4 regions of the Vibrio sp. V39_P1S14PM300 genome follow, and region 1 is predicted to be linked to each of the others. Evidence: predicted binding sites of a transcription regulator. Region 1 holds the regulator's gene; each other region holds the start of a gene.
The links. The regulator CRP, encoded in region 1, controls carbon source genes, mostly activating them, when cyclic AMP is high. The targets are predictions, from matches to a motif close to TGTGANNNNNNTCACA.
Positions count from the first base shown of each region.

Region 1 (3,870 bases):
GTTTTTCCATAAATACGGCGATGAGGGCGTCGGTAAAGTGCGCCGCTACTTGCACACATTTGATGAAGCCGTGCCCTACAACCAGATGCCCGGCACCTTTACCCCGTGGCAGGAACTGCCGGAAAACTCCGATGTGCTGTTTTATGAGGGGCTGCACGGCGGCGTGGTCGACGGCGACACCAACGTCGCGCAACATGTGGATCTGCTGATCGGCATGGTGCCAATCGTCAACCTCGAATGGATTCAGAAATTCGTGCGCGACACCCGCGACCGTGGTCACTCGCGCGAGGCGGTGATGGATTCCATCGTGCGCTCAATGGACGACTACCTCAATTACATTACGCCGCAATTTTCACGAACGCACATCAACTTCCAGCGCGTCCCCACCGTCGACACCTCCAACCCGCTCAATGCCAAAGGCATCCCGAGCCTGGATGAGAGTTTTGTGGTGATCCGCCTGCGCGGCATCAAGAATGTCGACTTTCCCTACCTGCTGGCCATGATTGACGGCTCGTTCATGTCGCGCCACAACACCATTGTGGTTCCGGGAGGAAAAATGAGTTTTGCTATGGAACTGATTGTCCGGCCTATCCTGCAACAGCTGATTGAAACCGGAAAAATTGGTTAGAAATGCACGGCGCGCAAGATTACTTTTCATACCGTGATCATGTGCACATTTTTGCGTAAATAATCACAACCCGGACACGATTAAAATCAAGAAATCGTTTTCGAAAAAGGATACTATTCTTAACCGAAACACAAGATAGCTTGCAGCATTGGTAAAGTGCTCTTATTCTAGTAAGTCAAATTCAGGCTTGGCTAAAATATGGATAGCGGCAAGCGTACCCTGCAGAGGAAGTGAGATATTATGGTTCTAGGTAAACCTCAAACCGACCCAACACTAGAGTGGTTTCTTTCACATTGTCATATTCATAAGTACCCTTCAAAAAGCACGCTGATCCACGCGGGCGAGAAAGCAGAGACTTTGTACTACATCGTCAAAGGGTCTGTTGCTGTACTTATTAAAGACGAAGAAGGTAAGGAGATGATCCTGTCTTACCTGAACCAAGGTGACTTTATCGGTGAACTTGGTTTGTTCGAAGAAGACCAGGAGCGCACAGCTTGGGTTCGCGCGAAATCTCCTTGTGAAGTCGCGGAAATTTCATTCAAGAAATTCCGTCAGCTGATTCAGGTCAATCCGGATATCCTGATGCGCCTGTCAGCCCAGATGGCTCGTCGTCTGCAAGTCACCAGCCAGAAAGTGGGCGACCTGGCGTTCCTAGACGTTACCGGTCGTATTGCTCAGACTCTGCTGAACCTAGCCAAACAACCAGATGCGATGACCCACCCAGACGGCATGCAAATCAAGATCACTCGCCAGGAGATCGGTCAGATTGTCGGCTGTTCACGTGAAACAGTTGGTCGTATCCTGAAAATGCTGGAAGAGCAGAATCTGATTTCTGCCCACGGTAAAACCATCGTGGTATACGGCACGCGTTAATTTCCCGCCAGAAAACAACGTTCAAATTGAAAAAGCCACCGTCAGGTGGCTTTTTGTTATCATGCCGAACGTGTTACGACTGACTGTCGGTGCTCTCGAAAATCTTATCCGCCGAAGCCGCCACAAAACCCGGATACAACTGACCATCCGCCATCGGGTAACGCTTAGCAAATTCATAAAAGCCACCCGGGATGATCTCACTGCCTTCACTAAACTGAACCACGACTTTATCTGCCATGGTCGAAGATTGTTCCAGCAGTACATCCGGTGAGCCTTTCACTTCGCCACCTGAGGTATTGATGGTAAAGCCTGCCTGTCGCAGGTGATCATTGACCTGCTGCACTTCATCGAACGCCTTGAGCTGATTCACACTGACGGTAAAGTGATTCGCACCGTAGCCATGCGCAGCCAGCCAGGAGGCATACTCGCTCTCTTTCGCCAGCGTTTGGTAATCCGCATAACTCAGTTGCCACAAGCGACCACCGTACAAAAACGCTTCCCCTTCCAGCGCCGCAGCATCGACCTGCGCAACCAGATTGGCGACGATGGCCTGTAGCGCCGGCGAGCACTCTTCCACTTTCAGCTCGCTGATGAACACTTTTGGCTGCAGCGGATCCGGGTGTTCATAGTGCTTGGCCACCAGCTTCTTGCTCTCAAACACATAGTCGCCACACGGGGTGTAACCCAGCGCCAGAAACGGTTTGGCCAGGGTGTCGATACCAAGTGGTGCGACATTAAAGGTGCGCAGAGCTATGTGATCATTGATCAACGGCTCGTCTTCCTGCAGCAGTTGATGAACTTTGTCCGCGGACGGACACAGGCGGTGAATGTAGTCATTCCACAGCGATTGAAATAAAACAGCTGGCGTCATAACGCCTCCTTGTCGGGGTTGTTAACGTGTTATCGAATTGTGCTCTCTCTTCACCGGCCCATTTAATCGCCCGGCAAGATAGAAAGGAGGCTACCTGACCGCATGTCCAGAATGCCGCGCAGATAGCCTTCAACCTGTGACGAAACTGAGTGTAATACTGTCGTTATAGTTCTAAACCCGGGCTCAGAGTGGCCGGCAGGATCGTTTCCCCACCTTCCATTGATGCCATTGGGTATGCGCAGTAATCGGCGGCGTAGTAAGCGCTTGGACGTAAGTTGCCTGAAGCGCCCGGACCACCAAACGGCGCGTCACCGCTAGCGCCCGTCAGTTGACGGTTGCGGTTCACGATACCGGCGCGGATGTGCTCCACAAAGTAGTCCCATTCGCCGTCATCGGTCGACACCAGGCCAGCCGATAAACCGAAACGGGTATCGTTAGCCATCTCAACCGCGCTTTCCAGCGTGGCGTAGCGCACCACCTGCAGCAATGGGCCAAAGTACTCTTCATCCGGCAGCTCAGCGATGTGAGTGACGTCAATGATGCCTGGCGAGACGAACGCTGCTTCACCCGGCGTGGCTTCCAGCAGGCTTTCTCCGCCCAGCGATTGTAAGTTCGCCTGCGCGTCCAGGATCACTTTTGCCGCAGCCTGAGAAATCTGCGGCCCCATGAACGGTGCCGGCTCGGCAAACGGCTGATCGATACGAATGTTCTTGGTTGCGTCAACCAAACGGGCAATCAGCGCATCGCCTTTCTCTCCCACCGGGACGTAGAGGCGACGAGCACAGGTACAACGCTGACCGGCACTGATGAACGCCGATTGAATGATGGTGTACACCGTCGCGTCCAGATCGCCGTAGTGCTCGGAAATCACCATTGGGTTGTTGCCACCCATCTCCAGCGCTAACATCTTACCAGGCTGGCCTGCAAACTGACGATGCAGCAAGTGACCAGTATTGGCACTGCCGGTAAACAGCAGGCCATCGATGCCTTTGGCATCCGCCAGCGCAATGCCGGTTTCTTTCGCGCCCTGCACCAGGTTAATGACGCCCGCAGGCAAGCCGGCTTTTTCCCACAGCTTGACGGCAAATTCACCGGTCAGCGGCGTTTGCTCTGACGGTTTAAATACCACCGTATTCCCCGCCAGCAATGCCGGCACGATGTGACCATTTGGCAGGTGACCCGGGAAGTTGTACGGCCCAAAGACCGCCATCACACCCAATGGACGGTGACGCAGCACAATCTGGTTACCGTTCGCTTCACGAGCCGCTTCACCGGTGCGATCATGATAAGCGCGGATCGAGATCGCGATTTTGCCGGCCATAGCCGCCGCTTCAGTGCGCGTTTCCCACAACGGCTTGCCGGTTTCTTTGGCAATGATCTCGGCAATCTCTTCGCTGTGTTGCTTCACTTGCTCGGCAAACGCCAGCACAATCGCTTCACGCTGCTCAAAGCTGAGTTTTTTCCAGCTCAGGAAAGCCTGACGCGCCGCTTTGATCGC
Region 1 covers NZ_WXWP01000003.1:46,294-50,163, forward strand. Annotated here, with positions in the region: gene CAG65_RS00415 (phosphoribulokinase) at 1-628, shown strand, start outside; gene crp (cAMP-activated global transcriptional regulator CRP) at 869-1,501, shown strand; gene CAG65_RS00425 (DUF1338 domain-containing protein) at 1,575-2,372, opposite strand; gene astD (succinylglutamate-semialdehyde dehydrogenase) at 2,536-3,870, opposite strand, start outside.

Region 2 (3,870 bases), on a different contig from region 1:
CGCTGGCGAAGCTCGCCTGCCCCTGTTGCGCCGCGGTCAGAATGGTTTGAATCTGACTGGCCGTCGCATCCGCCATGGCCTGCTGGTACTCATTCTTAGCCAGTGGTTTGTCGTCGGCTTCCATCAACCAGTAGGTCAGTGCCGGCTGTACCCGGCCGTTTAACATCCAGACACTCTGTTCCGCGCCCGGACGATGATCGACCGGATGAAAGGGAATGTCCTCATCGTAAATAAAGGCGCTGTCCGGATACTGGAAAATCTGATTCACCGCCCCAACCATCTGCGCAGAAGAGCGCCAGTTGGTATTGAGGGTATAGTGTGCACGGACCTGTTGACGGGCTTTGATGTAAGTAAAGATATCGGCACCGCGAAACGCGTAGATCGCCTGCTTCGGATCACCGATCATAAACAAACCGCATTGAGGATGATCCAGATAGATGCGACTGAAAATACTGTACTGAAGCGGATCGGTATCCTGAAATTCATCAATCATCGCCACCGGGTACAAAGTGCGGATGCGTTCTGCCAATGCGTCCGTTTCATCCTGATCGAGTGCGGCCGACAACTGACTAAGCAAATCATCAAACGATAGCCACTGTTTCTGCTGTTTGGCACTGGCAAGCAGAGTACGACACGAGGTGATCGCATGAGCCATCATCGGCGCCTTGAGGCTGACGGGCTGGGCAAGAAATGCCTCAATGGCCGCAAACACCGCGTGGCGTGGCGGCGTCCCTTTAGGCGTCTTCTCATCCAGAGTATGTTGAGCAAACCTGGCCAAAGCGTCCGGCACGTCGTAATTGAGGGTCTCGCTGTGAGCCCAGGCCGTGACACTGTCGAGCCATTGCGGCAGCGATTTTTTGGTGTAGCTGCGTTTGTTAACATCCGAGTCGGCAATCAGTGCCAGCAAATCGTCTGCGCACTCGCACCACTGTGCTTTCAACGCCTTGATACGTTCCAGATTCTGCTGATGAAGTGCAGCGAGATCACCGTCTCCGGCGGACGTGGCCAACGTCAATGGCGCACCGCTCAGGTAACCGCCAATCTCTGCCTGCAGCGCCGATGGCGAGTTCCAGATACGGCGCACTTCACCCGCTAACTGAAGCGGCAGCGGGTAAAAGTTGCGCCGCCAGTAATCCGCCACCACTTGCGCTTTAAGGTGACTTTCATCGGTCACGAACTCGTTATTAAAACGGCTTCCAGACTCAAAGGCATTCTGCGTCAACATCCGCTGACAGAAACCATGAATCGTGTACACCGACGCTTCGTCCATCTGCCGTTCAGCTTGCAGCAGCAGAGTCTGTGCCTGCTGGTGATCCGACACTTGTTCAAGTAACGGCTGGATCACCGGATCCTCGCTGGCACCACGACCAAACGCAATGCGCGCATCGTGGATGCGACGCCGGATACGGTCACGCAACTCTGCCGTCGCAGCTTCCGTAAAGGTCACGACCAGAATCTGGTCTACTGTTAACGGCACGGCATGACGGCTATGCTCGTCGCCATGCCCCAGAAGCAGCCGCAAATACAAGCCTGCGATCGTGAACGTTTTCCCGGTACCGGCAGACGCTTCGATCAAACGTGCGCCGTGCAACGGGAATGTCATCGGACTCAGTGACTGGGGGAGGGACGAAGTCGTCATAAACCTATTGCCTTTTTCCTAAACTGAACAACATCTTGTGATCAAACGCTGAAAACTTTTGCCTACTGATACGTGACGCGATTGTATTCCGGGAATGTGCGATCTCTCTCACGGATCATTTTGGTGCAAGCCGATAGTATCCGCTGCACATGCATAGCCAGCCTGACTGGTCTGCACCACAGAATTATGGTCCCTCTGACCTGTGGCCGTACAGCGAACGCCCTACACAATAATGATTTACTGGCGGCCACTCTACTTCTCTTAACTATCAGCAGCATTCTCGATCCTCAGCCTCGCGTTTTGTAGTACCAACGCGGACAACGTCCTGACTTCCAGAGCCAGTGCGTCATCCCACTGTGGCCAAATGCGCGCAATATACGGATCGCGTCCTTCGCCTTGCACCAGATAACCGTCGTTAAATGTGGCGGCCATTTTCTTGACCGCTTTGTCTTCATCATCCACCCACTTTCCACGACTGAACCCCGCTTCGATGCCGGCCAGCGCCGTTTGCGGGAAATACGCCAGTGGCGACGTCATGCCTTGATAGTAAAGACGCACCAGCTCCGCCAACAATGACTTAGCCTCTGCGCCATCCAGCGGCGGATACATAAAATGCACGGCACCTTCTTTACGATCGTAACCAATAACATGCGTGGATTTACTGTGTCCCATGGCAGCCAGCGACAAATGGTCAATCCAGGCGGACAGATAATCCTGTGCTCGGATCCGGCCACTACGATAACGAATAAGACCAGCCTGATAACACTGCGTCAGCCATCCGGTCAGATGAACGGGTTTATCTGTCCCCAGTACATCAAAGGTCAAGTTTACATCAACATCTTCCAGGGCTACGCCGCTAACAAAGCTCAGTGTCTCAACCAGCTCTTGCGCCTGAACCCGGTTGGTTTCAAACTCAAGCTCACCGAATGCGCCGATCGGCAACTTGCCCTCAGCACGCTGACGCCGGGCAAAATGCTCTAGCGCCTGTTGCGGATCCTGATTCTGAGCACGGGCATCCAACAAGACTTCCACCAATTGATCACGCATCTGGTAGCTTTCCAACCCACCCAACACAAACGGTTCGTCATCTTCTGTCACTGGCAGCGGTGGTTCAAACACCACTTTCAGTCGACGGTTAAAGAAATAGCGCACTGGCAAACGCCAAAAGCGTTGCAGCTCTACCAGATCCAGTGCCAACGGATACGTCGCATCCAGCAGGTAATCACTCAACTGGCGGTTAAAATCGCCACTGCGCTGCCCCTGACGCAGCGCCGCAGGCAACCATTCTCTGGCATAACTGGCCTGCTCCCCCTGAAAAGCTAACGGACTAAAGGGCACCATAGCGTGTTCTAGCGTCAATGCTGTTAGTAACCGAGCTGCAGAATCATCGACTGGCAGAGCTTCATCGCCAACCAGACAGTAGTTCTGCTGACAATATTCAAGCAGCTCAGACACCAGCACCGACGGAACCCGCTCGGTGTTGTCCTGAATCGAACGCCCGACGTAACTGATGTATAAGCTTTGCTGCGCGGAGAGCAGCGCTTCAAGAAACAGGTAACGGTCATCGTCACGACGTGAACGATCCCCAGCTCGAGCACGGCCATTCATTAAGTCAAAACCTTCCGGCGGTACCGAACGCGGATAGACACCATCGTTCATGCCAAGCAGGCACACACAACGAAATGGGATCGAGCGCATCGGCATCAGAGTACAAAAGTTGACCTGCCCTGCCAGAAAACGCTGGCTAACCCGGGTTCCGGACAAGCGATTGTGCAGATACAAACTGACGATGCCCGGCGCCAACGTCTGGTGATACGCCGCATCCTGGAGCTGTTCTTTCAACTGGGTCAGCGCTTCACGAATAGAAGTCAGCACCAGTTCCTCCTCCAGCGCCACCATGAAGAAGTCATCCAACATGGCCAGCAGGGTGGTTTGCCAGTTGTCGATGGTTTGTGTTTGTGCCAGACGCTGGCGGTACCGGCTGATCGATTCGATGTAGTGCGCCAGCTTACCAGCCAGCTCTGCGCTCATGCCCTGCACTTCATTGTAAGGCGCCAACTCATGATCTTTCTGGCTGAACAGTCCGGCACTGTCGGGCATAGCATACCCGAGCAACATGCGTTCGATACCAAATTGCCAAGTGTTTTGGTCTCTGGACGGCAGGGCAAACTCTTCCGCGGTGGTGGCATTCAGTCCCCAGCGAATGCCTGACTGCTCGACCCAGACTTTGG
Region 2 covers NZ_WXWP01000201.1:9,251-13,120, forward strand. Annotated here, with positions in the region: gene recB (exodeoxyribonuclease V subunit beta) at 1-1,639, opposite strand, end outside; gene recC (exodeoxyribonuclease V subunit gamma) at 1,901-3,870, opposite strand, start outside.
Region 2: a site for CRP is predicted at 1,735-1,750, ahead of recB (exodeoxyribonuclease V subunit beta). Genes of this name have one in related genera too.

Region 3 (3,870 bases), on a different contig from region 1:
TTAAATAGCCGGGTTAGTTCACACTATTCTTGGCTACGACAGCAGTTCGCGCAATGTCAGTGGTTGCTGCGTCAGGCCAAGGTTTTGTGCCGCTGTTTTCCCTGTCTTATCTTGATAGCACAGATTGTGCCAAGCTCGAAAAATATCCAACATGGGCAACAGACCACCAGGGCGAAGCTTGCGTCTCGGCTCGTTAATGAACGTCGAAAAAAGTAGCTGGAAGCGCTGGTGGTAGAATTCGATTTTTCCTGTGCTGGCCTTGCGGAGCCAGTATTCCGGCGTCGGATGATCTCCGGCCAGGTAGCATATTCCTTTGGCGGTGTGATGCTGAGAAGCGATCGCCCAACGGTCGCGCCACCATCCCATATGAACAATGTCGATTTTGTCAAAATCTTGTGTGTTCTCCCAGCCCGGATCTTCTTCTACGTACATAAGGTCGACATTTTGACGCTGAATACGAGGCAGGCATACACTCAGTGCGGCAGAGCGCAGCACGGGGTCTTGGGGCATATAAATCGATACGCGTTTGTCGTCTCCACACATATCCAGCACATGCAAAAAATGGGCGTAAGAGGTGTAAGGAGGTCGTATTAGTGCGCCTTTGGACGGGTAATTGAATGAGGTCAGGTTGCCCATCGGATCTTCGACGTTGCCGCGGGCTAGAATCGTTTGATATTGCTGGTCAATGCGTTCACGCAGATAGGGTGATGCCTCAGGTACTGGCATGTTGGCTTCTGACGAGTGCTCGCGGGAGACAAAGCGAGCGGGTGTCTGGTAAGGGTCATGGTCGACTTCGCCCTGCGGTTCTTCATCGGAGGCGTAGTTGACGTGCTGACACAAAATGTAGCCGGTGTTGGCTTCTCCCGTGGTGATCCACAATACGCCGTTGTTGCTCTGCGGCTGCAAAGGTACGTAAAACGACGCCAGTTCGTATTCGCTGGCATGGTTGACCCAGCGCGCATCTATCATCGCCAGTTTGCGTCGGCAGCGGCTGGCAATGTGATCAAGGTGATCGTAGAACGTTTTTGGGTTGATCGACAGCTTGCGGCAAATTTCACGCACCGAGTAGCTCATGAAGAGTAAGCCGAGCAGATTTTCCTGAAAAGTCAGCTTTTTGTTGGCGCCGGACCATTTGTCGACAAAGGTAGACTGACACGCTTTGCAACGATAACGCTGTCGGTCACCACTGTAACCAAATGCGTGGTACAGATGTTTATGAGTATGAACGGACAAGCCGAAATTTTCGCACTCGTCGTTGCGACACGCCGGAAGGCCATCGCTGTGCAGGTGTCTTAAACGATGCAGTTCGTTTAACACTTCCTGATTGTTAAGTAAGGGGGGGAAAGCACCGCACTCTCGACATACCATCGTTGGCCGCTTAGGGTTAGCATGCTGCAAAACGTAACGATTTGCCTCACTCAATCCAAAGTTGTCACACGCCAATGTTTTACAAAAGTTGAGTTGTAACCCGTCTGCCTCCTTTGGCAGTTCATCGTTTGACACGATCGCCCCCTCGGGAAAATTCAGGCTGCCAACCGGAGCTGGCAGCTTGGTACTGTGGAAAAGAATTCGTTATCACAGTCGATTAGATGTTGATCGCCGTTTCCAGAGCGACTTTCATCATATCGTTGAACGATTTTTGACGGTCTTCTGAGCTCAGTTTTTCACCACGGATGATGTGGTCAGAGACAGTCAGAATGGTCAACGCACGTGCGCCCAGATCCGCTGCGACGCCGTAGATGCCAGCCGCTTCCATATCCACGCCCAGGATGCCCAGTTTCTTCATTTTCTCGAAGATGTCTTCTTCCGGGGTGTAGAACAGGTCAGCAGAGAATACGTTACCCACTTTCACTGGTATTTGCTGATCTCGCGCCTGGTGTACGGCTGTTTCGAGCAGGTCGTAGTCGGCAATGGCAGCGAAATCGTGGTTATTGAAGCGGATACGGTTCACTTTTGAATCGGTAGAAGCGCCCATGCCGATAACCACGTCCATCAGGTTAACGTCATCGCGTACTGCACCACAGCTACCCACACGGATAACGTTTTTCACGCCGTATTCTGAGATCAGTTCGTGTACGTAGATGCAGCATGATGGGATACCCATACCGTGGCCCATAACAGATACTTTTTTACCTTTGTAAGTGCCTGTAAAGCCAAACATGTTGCGAACGTCACAAACTTGCTTCACATCTTCCAGGAACGTTTCTGCGATGTATTTTGCGCGAAGTGGATCACCCGGCATAAGGACGGTTTCTGCGAAATCACCTGGTTGTGCATTGATGTGAGGGGTTGCCATAGCTTTTACTCCAATTTGTCAGTAAATGCATTGAGTCATTTTACTGTTTCTGTTGAAAGTGTGTTTTCTTGTTGAGCCAATACTAACCCTGTCAGTACTGGCTCCTTGAGAAGTATGTCACAAAAAGCCCTGTGTGGAGGGATATATTTTCCATTGATAACCAAATGTGTTGAAAGTGGTAAGGCAATCGATTTGTGTAAACGTTTGGCTGCCTTTTTGTGGTGATTGTTCTGGAAACAAAGCGTGAGCTTTTTATTGGTGTACAAAAAATATTTTTGTACACAGTGATCGACTTGTGCTAATAATTGTACAAGAAAATAATATGTACACATGTCGATGTTCGAGGTGAACCATGGAGAGTCAATCTGTTCTGGTCGGCGTCAGCGCTTGCGTATTGGGCGAGCGGGTCCGTTTTGATTCTGGCCATAAAGTGAGTAATTTCGTCACCAAGGAGCTTGCTCCTCATCTGGAGTTTATTTCTGTGTGCCCGGAAGTCGGCATCGGGATGCCAGTGCCACGACCAACTATACGGCTCATCTCCGACGAAGAGCGCATAGCGCTGGTGGAAACCAAAGATGAGCAACGTGACTACACCGAGGCAATGCAGGCGTTTGCCAAGGATAAAGTCGCCGAGTTGGATCAATTGCCGTTGTGCGGGTATATCGTGTGTGCCAAGTCACCGACCTGTGGAATGGAACGCGTGAAAGTGTACAAAAAGAATAACGCCGACAAAGACGGGGTCGGCATGTACACGCGTGTATTGATGGAGTCGATGCCCTGGCTGCCGATTGAAGAGGACGGGCGTCTGAATGATCCGGTGCTCAAAGAGAATTTCATCACCCGGGTCTATTGTCTGCACGATTTGTATACTTCAATGGGCGGCGTGCCCACTGCCAGCAAGCTGATTGAGTTCCACTCACGCTACAAGCTGACGTTAATGGCGCATCATCCGCAGTCTTACCGAGAGCTTGGCCGGCTGGTAGCCAGTATCAATCAATATGACATCAATGAGTTCTTTAACTTGTATCGTTTGGGATTGATGCAAGCCATGGCCATTCGGGCCAGCCGCAAGAACAATACCAATGTGCTGATGCATCTGCAGGGATACTTTAAGCGTTCGCTGAATAAAGATCAGAAAGCAGAATTGCGCAAAGTGATTGATGACTATCGGATCGGGCTGTTGCCGCTGCTTGCACCAATGACTCTCATCAAACATTACCTCAACGCTTATCCGGACAGTTATCTGGATAAACAGAAATATTTGAACCCCTATCCGCAGGAGTTACGTTTACGTTATGGGTTGTGAAACAAAGCTATATGCAATTCGGGAAGTGGCCGAAGCAACCGGAGTGAAACCGGTCACGCTGCGTGCCTGGCAGCGTCGTTATAACCTCATTCAGCCGCAGCGCACAGAGAAAGGCCATCGGCTGTACACGCAAGCGGACATTGATACCATTCATGCGATTCAACGCTGGCTGGCCAAAGGTGTGGCAATTGGCAAAGTCAAAGGCTTGCTGTTGTCAGGCGATGAGGAGACCGGCGCAGAGCAGGCAGACAACATGACGCTGGACGAA
Region 3 covers NZ_WXWP01000141.1:2,981-6,850, reverse strand. Annotated here, with positions in the region: gene CAG65_RS06665 (IS1 family transposase) at 34-1,503, opposite strand; gene deoD (purine-nucleoside phosphorylase) at 1,586-2,296, opposite strand; gene CAG65_RS06655 (YbgA family protein) at 2,649-3,602, shown strand; gene CAG65_RS06650 (MerR family transcriptional regulator) at 3,592-3,870, shown strand, end outside.
Region 3: a site for CRP is predicted at 2,403-2,418, ahead of deoD (purine-nucleoside phosphorylase). Genes of this name have one in related genera too.

Region 4 (3,870 bases), on a different contig from region 1:
GTGACGCGGCACAAAAAAAAGCGGCGCGTATCATTGAAGAAGCCAAAACGCTGGCTCAGAAACTACTCAATAAATCTCTGAATAATCAGGATATTCACGTCAGTGAAATAGAATCTTGGGCGGGGGAGATGATTGATACGGCGTTAGTAGACAACAATGCTTTGCAATGTGTCTCCGCACTTCGAAATAAAGACGCCTATTTACTAGAGCACTCGGTCAACGTGGCCTGCCTGATGGTGACGTTTGGTAGACACCTCGGGTTTGATGCGGAAACACTCAAAGAGATGGCGATTGGCGGCATTATTCATGATGTGGGCAAAGTAAAGGTTGACGATCAGATTCTGCATAAGCCAGGTAAGTTAACGCCGGAAGAATTTGAGCATATGAAGCTGCATCAGGTGTTTGCTGATGAGATCATTGCCAACGTTCACGGGCTGAGTCAGATCAGCCGCGACGTTTGCCTGATGCATCACGAGAAACTTGACGGCAACGGCTATCCGAAAGGGCTCAAAGGCGATCAACTGCCCGTTCATGGCCGCATGAGCGGTATCGTGGACATTTATGATGCACTGACGGCAGACCGTTGTTACAAGCAGGGGATGAGCTCGGCAGAAGCTTTCAAGATCATGCTGTCGTTGACGCCATTTCATCTCGACAAAGAGTTGGTGTACAAGTTCATCAATTGTATTGGTGTGTATCCGGTTGGCTCGATCGTTGAACTCAGTGATGGCCGGGTCGCTATCGTCTGGACAGCGAATCCAAGTCAGCCTCTGAAACCTGAAGTGAAGAGTTTCTACTCCAATAAGTACCACCGTTTTACGGATGTGGCGTTTATCGATTTGAAAAGCAGTGCGTTGAAAATCGAGCGGGCACTGGCTCCTTCACAACTCGATTTTGACGTCAAACCTTTCTACGACCAATAATAAAAAGCCCCGAGTCATGTCGGGGCTAATCATGATTGGGTTTACATTGCCAGGTACGAGACCGGAATGTCAGGGTTGATGGCTTCCAGTGTTGCCTGAGTATCGGCCAGATGGCTGATGGTTCCTTCCGCCATTTCAACTAACGCAGCCGAAACAATATCACCGAACTCACGACCATCCAGCAGTATCTGAATCAGAGCGACCTGAAGAGGCGGCAGGCTAGGGTTAAACGCCGCGTTTTCCGCATACGCGCCTTTAAAGACTTTTCCATCATTCAATTGTAAAGCGACGCCACTCAGGTTGTGAGTGTAAGGTGCATGGCTTGCGTTCAATGCGCTTAATGCCGATCGTACCAGCGGATCACTGTCCTGAGTGGTCTTGCCATGATCGACTTTCGACATCAATGCCGATTCAATACCAAGATCGGACGGGCCGAACGAATCTGGCAGGTATTGCTGCAACGTCATTTCATCGCGCTCTGGAAGTTGAACGACCAGTTTGTCTGCCGAGCTCAGTTCATTCATAAACTGACGACAGTGACCGCAAGGGCTGAAATTGACCGTAATGTCTGAGATGCCGGTTTCACCTTTCATCCATGCGTGACTGATCGCACATTGTTCAGCATGAACCGTTTGACCTAGCTGGCAACCGGCAATTTCGACATTAGCACCGAAGTAGATACGGCCGGACAGGCCGCGAGCAAGAGCACCAACATTGAATTTAGAAATGGGCGTGTAGGAGTAGCAGGCGGCAAACGGAAGAAGCGCCACACGAAGTTCCGCGTCGTTCAAACCAGAAACGATTTGCAGTTGTTTAAACTGCTCCGGAGACAAAGTCGCGTCAAAATCGTCCGCCAGCAGAATAGGACCAAGGTAATCTGCGATGGACGCCGGCACATCTGAGAGTGCTTGTTCAATACGGCTTTTCATAATGAATCCTTATTTGAATGCTGGATTACATTTTATGATAACGCTAAAACATTACTGAGATTTAGATCACGCTAAATAGTGTAATGATGTTGATGTTTTCATAATTAGAGTGATGTCACACATGATATCGATTGCACCTTATGTTTCAGTGAACTCCGTCGTATATCAACCTTAGTATACGACGGAGAACGCGGAACGTGTGTTAGTGAGACAACCAGACGGACAGAGCAAAAATGCTGGGTGCCAGAATGGAAGTGATGACGCCGCACAAGACCAGCGCAAGTGAGCTGAATGCTGCATCACGGGGATCTTTTTCTGCACAGGTTGCCGTCCCAAGGGCATGCGAGACGGTACCCATGGTCAGCCCTTTGGCGATCGGGTGCGAAATATTCAACATGTTATAAATCGGGTAGGCAAGAATGGCGCCAAACAGCCCCACCAATACCACTAAAACGGCAGCAATCGCTGGTTCTCCGCCGAGATGGCTGGCGACTTCCATTGCAATCGGAGTGGTGACGGATTTTCCCATCAAACTGGCAATCAGTGCCACATCGGCTTTCATTGCGACGGCTATCAGACCTGCGGTCATCATCGACATTACACTGCCGACACTGCACGCCAGCATAATAATGCGCCAGTTCGCCCGTATTTGTGGGATCTGTTCGTACAGGGGAAACGCCAGTGCGACGACGGCCGGCTGCAGTAACATGCTGATCCACTGGTTGTCCTGATAGTAAGTCTCAAACGGAACCTTGAGGTAAGTCAGAATCGGGATAATGATCGCGATACTGATCAGCAGAGGGTTCATCAGAGGTGTTTTAAATTTCTGGCATAACCAGCGGGCGAAAAAGAACACCACGAGCGTCGCGATTAACCACATGTTTTGTTCCCCTTCTTCAACAGACGATCCAGCATCAGTCCAAGAAGGACCAGGACGATCAGCGTGCCACCGATGGCGCTGGCCAGAATGGGCAGAGCATTGTTGATCAGCAGATCAAAATGCTCCATCAATCCCACACTGATGGGAACAAACAACAGGATCATATAGCGAATAAACAGGCTGGCGCCTGGCTTAACCCAGTCGGAAGGAACCAGGCCACTGGCCAGTAATCCGAACAGAATAAGCATGCCAATGATACTGCCCGGAATCGAAATACCGAGGAGGGACTGAAGATTTACGCCTGCCATCAGGCAAAGGAAAATAAGCCCGATGGAGACGATGTATTGCAGAATGGTTTTCGCCATTTTTAAGTGCCGTAAAGATAAAGGAAAAGAGCAGAAGTCGCGTGTGGCGCTCTAAGATGTGAGCTCCATCACGTATTGGTAGACGGATTTTAAAATAGCTATTTTCTTTTCGTCAGTTTCATATTCGTGAACTAAGTTTTCCAGATTGAGCATATAGTCCTCAAGACGACTTTCGAAGTATTCACGACAATGATTTGCCCAGCGTTGCTGCTCAGCTTCGTCCAGCGTCCATGGATAATGGCGTGCACGGTAGCGGAATAATAATGGCTCGATGCGCGCGTCATTAAATGTAATGTCCAGCGCGGCCAGGTTATTCGGATCGGTGGAGCGAATAATGTCCATCGACGCTTTGTCTGCCGGGGAAAAGAAGTTGGCGTATAACTGTGTATCAACGTTGTCGCTCTTTTCGTACTCGCGTTCAACGCTGTAGATCGCGATGAGTTTTTCGCGCACTTCCGGATGTTGACGCAATACGGCGAGATTTTTCAGGCACTGCTCGCGGTCGATCCCGATTGAAGCCGCGTTTTCTGCGGTCAGGGTCTTGGCCGGTGCCAGAATTGGACATTTGTTTAAATGAACCAGCTTGATCGGCACCGGTGCTTGATCCGGACCCAACTCGCTGCGTTTGGTGTATAGACGTTCACGCAGCTCATCCGCACTCAGATCCAGCAATGGCTGAGGATCTTTCGCCAGATCGACCACGACCACGGCGTTTTGATTGGTCGGGTGCCAGGCCAACGGCACTATCCAACTTGTGTACTGGCATTCACGTC
Region 4 covers NZ_WXWP01000075.1:2,272-6,141, reverse strand. Annotated here, with positions in the region: gene CAG65_RS03680 (HD-GYP domain-containing protein) at 1-923, shown strand, start outside; gene cdd (cytidine deaminase) at 965-1,852, opposite strand; gene CAG65_RS03670 (CidB/LrgB family autolysis modulator) at 2,055-2,732, opposite strand; gene CAG65_RS03665 (CidA/LrgA family protein) at 2,723-3,097, opposite strand; gene sbcB (exodeoxyribonuclease I) at 3,149-3,870, opposite strand, start outside.
Region 4: a site for CRP is predicted at 1,908-1,923, ahead of cdd (cytidine deaminase). Genes of this name have one in related genera too.